Regions from separate parts of the Brevibacillus halotolerans genome, predicted to be linked through region 3. Evidence: riboswitches for the same ligand, from Rfam matches in the RefSeq annotation. Region 3 holds a riboswitch; each other region holds the start of a gene.

Region 1 (2,266 bases), on a different contig from region 3:
CTAGGAGCCTCCGGTGAAAATAGGCGAGACCGCGACAAATAATCATCACCATATTCCATAGTAAGTAAGAACAATATACGATGAGCTTCCTCCCAGTTCCTTTGCAATAAGACATGCCAGGAGCCGCTTTCTTGCTCCGTAAGTTTTCCGCGCAGATGACCGAATGCATGACTCAAGGCATTACAGGCATTGCCTGAATCAATAGGCAGTTTTCGCATCTTCTGAAATTCATGTAATAACTGTTCTGCAAATATACTCCAATCGCGTTCGCCTGTTTCGCGAGACGTTTTTACTTGATCCCGAAATGCTTGTGAGATTTGCTTATATTTTTGATAACACCTCATCATGACCCAATACTTATGCTCTGCCCATATCTGTTCACACCATGCTTTGCTTACCAAAGAAAAAGAAAACCTCTTTTCCGAAGAAAAGAGGTCGTTTTGACATGTCATATTCATAAAACGTTCCCCCTTATCTACCAGAATTTTACATGTCTCTGCAGGAATTAGCACCGTGCACATGCCAGGTTAGCGGCTATGTGTCGGTTGCTGGGTTTCATCGGGCCAGTCCCTCCACCGTCTCTGGATAAGGTATCCATTAAGTATATGTAATTGTAGGTGAACACAGGTTCCTATCCTGCGTAGCTAAAGCCTCATAAATGAATCGTTAGTAGAAATATACACAGGTAATCCAGTTATGTCAAACAATTTATTCAACTCAGTTTTTATTTATAAAAAGGGTTGACGCATGTTACAAAAAGGGATAAGATGATCTCCAAGAATCAGCTTCAATTTTGACAATTACAACAATTACCTAGCTCTTATTGAGAGAAGGCGGAGGGACTGGCCCTATGATGCCCGGCAACCCTCGCATCGGGATAAACGATGCGAAACGGTGCTAAATCCTACACATAATCGTGCTGTACTGATTTATGTGAGAGATAAGAGAAGAAGATGATCTGTCTATCGGACGCCTCCTTCTCTTGAAGGGGGCGTTTTTAGTTGATAAATTCTCTACCTACAAGGAGGCCATCCATGAGTACAGATCGAATCCTCGTAACCTATTTAACTCAAGCAAAGGATTTACAAAAAAAAGCGGAAGGTATTGCAGTTGGTATGACAGTAGGCTCATGGACGGACCTTCCTCTGGCAAAGCAGGAGCAGCTACGCCCCTATTTAGGTGAAGTAGCGGATGTATCTCCTCTTGAATCCACCTCATCAGGTGAAACACGAGGTTATATCACGATTAGTTATCCAACCATATGCTTTACACAGGATATCCCTTCTCTTCTTACAGGGGTATTTGGCAAACTATCAATGGACGGGAAAATCAAGCTGGTAGACATTCAGCTTCCTCCTTCTTTTTTACAAGGCTTTCAGGGTCCAAAATTCGGCATAGAAGGAATACGGGAAATAACCGGTGTGCATGATCGTCCATTATTAATGAGTATTTTTAAATCATGCACAGGTTTGTCACTAGAGGAACTAGAAGTGCAATTTCGTGCCCAAGCAGAAGGCGGCCTTGATTTGATTAAGGATGATGAAATTTTCTTTGCTGATGATAAAGCTCCATTTATCCAACGTATCAGACGCTTCAAAGTCATTTCAGATGAAATTGCAGAACAAACCGGTAAGCCTGTCTTGTATGCCGCTAACCTTACAGGGCCTAGCTCACAGCTTATTGAACGGGCGAAGCAAGCTGTCGATGCAGGTGCTTCCTGCCTTTTGTTTAATGCACTTGCTTTTGGCTTCGATCTCCTGCAACGTCTAGCAGAAGACCCGGACATTCAAGTGCCAATCATGGCGCATCCCGCACTCGCCGGCGCCTATTATCCTAGTCCTGATCACGGCATTGCCGCTCCGCTCCTGCTCGGTAAGCTATTGCGTTTAGCCGGGGCTGATTTAGTGTTATTCCCTTCTCCATACGGAAATGTAGCATTAGATAAGAGCGAGGCTACTCAGCTAGCTAATCATTTAGTTGAGGAATACGGCACCTTGCAACCTGCCTTCCCTGTTCCATCAGCGGGTATTCATCCCGGATTGGTTCCCCAACTGTACGCCGACTTTGGCCTAGATCAGGTTGTTAACGCAGGCGGCGGCATTCATGGGCACCCACTCGGAGCAACAGCAGGCGGTCGAGCATTCCGTGCCGCTATTGATGCATCCGTGAATGGAATCAGTCTTACAGCAGCAGCTTCCGACTCTAATGAACTGCGACTAGCACTAGAAAAATGGGGAGGTTCTGCATGACGAAACAGCTTGTGCTT
Region 2 (2,266 bases), on a different contig from region 3:
CGAAAGACAGTTGAGTTGTATCCACGAAGGTCACTCCAATTTGCATCCGTTCAAGCACGGTTGTTAAAAAGCGAAACGTCCCACCATAGACATCCTCGGCCACTACCAAGTGATCGCCACTTGAAAATAAAAGAAATACGCTGGAAATGGCAGCCATTCCAGATGAAAAAGCAAAACCCCGTTCTCCCCCCTCTAACGCGGCAATCGTTTCTTCTAACGCCTGCCGCGTAGGGTTCCCTGATCTTGCATAATCGTAGGTACCAGGCTGATCAATATCTTGTTGATGAAAAGTAGAGGCTTGGTAGATTGGGATGCTTGAAGCTCCCGTTACACGATCTATTCCACACGCACCATGAAGGATTTTGGTTGCAAAGTTCATCGGATACACTCCTCTATTTGTAAACATTTATCCAAAGCAAAGGTTAGGTCAGCGATCAAATCTTTTGGATGTTCAACTCCTACTGATAGACGCAACAATCGGTTGCAGACTCCTACATGCTCCCGTACTTCTACTGGTATATCGGCATGTGTCTGTGTTGCAGGATAGGTGCATAAGGATTCTACACCGCCTAGGCTTTCTGCAAATGAAATCACTCGTAATTGCTCTAAAAAGATAGCGACCATCGATTGTTCCTTAATGCGAAAGGAAACCATTCCACTGTAGCCACTTGCTTGTTTCGTCTGACTATCATATCCCGGATGAGTAGGTAATCCAGGGTAAAAGACTTCTGCCACCGCTGGGTGAGTTTGCAAAAATGCAGCCACAGCAAAAGCATTTGATTGATGACGCTCCATGCGTAATGCCAATGTTTTTAATCCACGTATCACCAACCAGCAATCCTGCGGGCCAAGCACTGCTCCTATAGAATTATGCAAGAAACCGATCTTTTCGGTCAGATCAGCACCCTTCGTCACGATCAAGCCAGATAGCACATCATTATGTCCAGCTAAATACTTCGTAGCACTATGAAAGACGATATCTGCTCCTAACTCCAACGGTCGCTGATAATAGGGGGTCATAAATGTATTGTCAACAATGGATAGCAATTGATAGCGTTTGGCAATATCAATCATGCATTTCAAATCTGTAATTTGCATAAGGGGATTGGTAGGGGTTTCGATGAACAAAGCGCGTGTTTGACTAGTAATAGCAGCCTCCACTAGCTCTGGCTGACACATATCAACATACGTGCAGGTTATACCGTATCGTTTCATGATTTGCTCGAATAATCGATATGTCCCGCCATATAGATCAAGCGAAACAACCAAATGGTCGCCGTAGGAGAATAAGCCTACTATTGTTTGTATCGCTGCCATTCCGGAAGAGCAGGCAAAGCCACCGTCTCCTCCCTCTAGATTAGCGATTGCTTCCTCAAGTACCGCTCGCGTCGGATTAGCCGTCCGCGTATAATCAAAACCTGTGCTTTCCCCCAATGCTGGATGTCGGTAAGCTGTTGCATGATAGATCGGAAAGCTAAGCGATCCTGTTGTTTTGTCTTTCCCTACCCCGATTTGTGCCAAACGTGTGTCAATATGCATCCTGTTCCACTCCTCTATCTCGCCTTATTTCCAAACAAAAAAGCCCTCTTTCGATGAAAGAAGGCTTTGGCTACGCAAAGAAATCCGTAAGCAAACCTTCTCATCTTTCAGAACAAAATTGTCCTGCAGGAATTAGCACCATCTTGCAATAAACAAGTGGTTGCCGGGCATCAACGGGCCAGTCCCTCCGCCTCTCTGGATAAGAAGTCATGCTATTCAATTTGTGTTGATTCTAAAATTATCAGACACTTTAAACGATGTCAAGTGGTTTTCTTTCGCATCAATCAAAAAAGGCTGCCGAATAAATTCGACAGCCTTTTTCTAAAAGAACGGTATTACGCGTTCAATTTGCTTTTAGCAACTGCTGCAATGTCGTTGAAAGCTGCTTTATCGTTAACAGCTAGATCAGCCAACATTTTGCGGTTTACTTCAACACCAGCTAGTTTCAAACCGTGCATTAAACGGCTGTAAGAAAGACCATTCATGCGAGCTTGTGCATTGATACGAGTGATCCACAATTTGCGGAAGTCACGTTTTTTCTGACGACGGTCACGATAAGCGTACATCAGGGACTTCATTACTTGTGCATTAGCGGATTTAAACAGACGGTGTTTAGAACCAAAGTAACCTTTGGCTAATTTCAAGATTTTCTTATGACGACGACGTGTCACAATGCCACCTTTTACTCTTGGCATAATCAATTCCTCCTGATCTGTAGCATGGCGGT
Region 3 (2,266 bases):
CAACGTGCCTCTCCCCTTTTATGGGCGGATTTTACAAGGGGTCTGGCAACCTCTATGCCAAACCCCATTCACCGCTGCCTTTCCTATTGACCCTGTGTGCTGGTGCCCCATTCCTTCACGTACTTGTTCAAATCTGCCATTTTCACAGGCTCCTTAGGCAATTGTTCACGTGTGATTAGCACAGGATTTAAGCTTACCTTATCTGGTACCTGCTCTCCCTTCAGCTTCTTAAATAAGTATCGTGCCTGTACCCGTCCAATATCAGAAGGGTCTACGGCTGCCGTGGCAATCCATGGTGAATTTTGGTCTTGTAGCATTTGCAAATCCTCATCGCTCATATCTATGCCGTATACCTTAATTTCATTGCGTCCAGCCTGCTGTATCGCGCGTGTCGCACCTTTAGCAAATTCATCCCAAGCAGTCCAAACTGCTGTGATATCTCCTTTGTTTGGATACTGCTTCAGAATCGCTTCCATTTGCGCTTGCGTATCAAGAGCCGTGTTAGCAGAAGCTGATCCGAATGCAGCAATTTCGTTAAAGCCTGAATTTTTGTCCATAAATGCCTTATAAGCGATTTGACGACGTTCCATTGGAGTAAAACCAGCTACCCATATCTTCACAATATTTCCTTTGCCACCTGTGTCTTGTGCCATTTTGTTTAGTGTTTGTTCAGCCAATTTGATATCATCTTGCTCTACTACTGTTACTCCCGGAATATCTAATCCTGTATCAAAAGCTACAATTGGAGTCTTTTGAGCCAAGGCCTTTTGAACACCTGGTGCTAAGCTATCTGCACGTCCATGATCCAGCAAAATGCCATCAAATTGTTGGGTAACAGCCGCGTCCACATGTGAAGCCATTTTAGCAAGGTCATTATCCCCGCTTAAAACTGTCAGTTCTCCCCCCAGCTTCTCTACCTCTTCCTTCACGCCTGCAATATATTGAGATGAAAACGAACCAATATTAAATTGCACCACCAGCGCAATTCGTTTTTTCTTATCTGTCGTAGGTTGATCCCCAGCAGTTTCACTACTTGATGCTGACACGTTATCGGCTTTTGATGTAGAGGTTACACCACAACCGCTTAGCACACTTCCTATTAGAAAGAATATTGCGAATAAATAGACGGAACCTTTGTTAATTAGACCTTTCATCATGTTTCTCCCCTTTTTCATTTATCTCTTTTTGTGAAAAAATGTACAATACTCATTGGTTCAGTCATAGCTGAGTACTACTCGATATAAAAAAGCCCCTTTTCCTAAGAAAAGAGGCTTGTGTATATGGAAACCCACTACGCCTCTTATCTCTCAGGTTTCCCTGCAGGAGGTAGCACCTTGATGTCTTGTTAAACAGACATTAGGTTGCCGGGCGTCATCGGGCCAGTCCCTCAGCCAACTCTTGATAAGAGAGTATTTTAAATTTTGTAACGTTTTTTCTTACAACAGATATTACACCTGGGTCCTTATCCATGTCAATAGATTATTTTGCTTCACCTTCAAATTTCTTTGAACCGCCTGCATAGGTATAAATAAACACCTGCGCATTCTTATTGTCACCTTTATCATCGAAAGAAACATGTACAAACTGTCCTTTAAAATCTTGTGTTTTGTGAATGGCTTCGAATACTTGAGCACGAGTTGGCTTTTTGTTTCCATTCGCTTTAGCCGCCTCCTCAATGCCATTGATAGCTACAGCCATGGCATCGTAGCCAAACGAGGTAAATATCCCCAGCTTTTTGCCTGTTGAGCCTTCAAATTCCTGTATCCATTTCTTCCCTTCTTCTGTTGCTCTTACGTCACCAACAGTGGAGGTAAACACGACACCCTCTGCTGCAGGTCCCGCAATTGTAAACATTTCAGCAGAATCAAGACCATCAGCACCCATAAACACACCGGTAAATCCTTTTTCCCGCAACTGCTTAATTAAAATTCCTGCCTCTGCATAATAACCGCCAAAATAGACCATTTCTGGCTTCTTCGCTAACACTTGGTTCACCACTGCACTATAGTCCTTCTCACCAGCAGTCAAGCCTTCAAAACCTAGAACGCTAACACCATCCTTCTCAAATTGCTTCTTTACTTCATTGGCTAAGCCTTGGCCGTACGCTTGTTTATCATGAATGACCATTGCATTTTTTACATTCAAGGTATTTTTTGCATAAATAGCCGCTTTTCTTCCTTGTTCGTCGTCGCGTGCACAAATACGATGTGCTACTTTTTTACCTCCCTCAGTAAATTCCGGCCCTGTTGTAGAAGGCGATACCATG

The links. Region 3 has a riboswitch for S-adenosylmethionine ahead of O0550_RS05885 (sugar ABC transporter substrate-binding protein). Riboswitches for the same ligand answer to the same signal wherever they lie in the genome.
Region 1: it holds a riboswitch for S-adenosylmethionine, as region 3 does, so the genes downstream of both, O0550_RS13855 (2,3-diketo-5-methylthiopentyl-1-phosphate enolase) here and O0550_RS05885 (sugar ABC transporter substrate-binding protein) in region 3, are expected to answer to the same signal.
Region 2: it holds a riboswitch for S-adenosylmethionine, as region 3 does, so the genes downstream of both, O0550_RS01870 (PLP-dependent transferase) here and O0550_RS05885 (sugar ABC transporter substrate-binding protein) in region 3, are expected to answer to the same signal.

What each region holds. Positions count from the first base shown of each region.
Region 1 covers NZ_JAPTNK010000010.1:53,384-55,649, forward strand. Annotated here, with positions in the region: gene O0550_RS13850 (DUF1722 domain-containing protein) at 1-458, opposite strand, end outside; SAM riboswitch class I at 469-592, opposite strand; SAM riboswitch class I at 818-947, shown strand; gene O0550_RS13855 (2,3-diketo-5-methylthiopentyl-1-phosphate enolase) at 1,035-2,249, shown strand; gene O0550_RS13860 (2-hydroxy-3-keto-5-methylthiopentenyl-1-phosphate phosphatase) at 2,246-2,266, shown strand, end outside.
Region 2 covers NZ_JAPTNK010000001.1:427,848-430,113, reverse strand. Annotated here, with positions in the region: gene O0550_RS01875 (aminotransferase class I/II-fold pyridoxal phosphate-dependent enzyme) at 1-379, opposite strand, end outside; gene O0550_RS01870 (PLP-dependent transferase) at 376-1,539, opposite strand; SAM riboswitch class I at 1,637-1,745, opposite strand; gene rplT (50S ribosomal protein L20) at 1,875-2,234, opposite strand.
Region 3 covers NZ_JAPTNK010000003.1:210,477-212,742, forward strand. Annotated here, with positions in the region: gene O0550_RS05880 (sugar ABC transporter ATP-binding protein) at 1-3, opposite strand, end outside; gene O0550_RS05885 (sugar ABC transporter substrate-binding protein) at 84-1,157, opposite strand; SAM riboswitch class I at 1,298-1,408, opposite strand; gene O0550_RS05890 (branched-chain amino acid ABC transporter substrate-binding protein) at 1,480-2,266, opposite strand, start outside.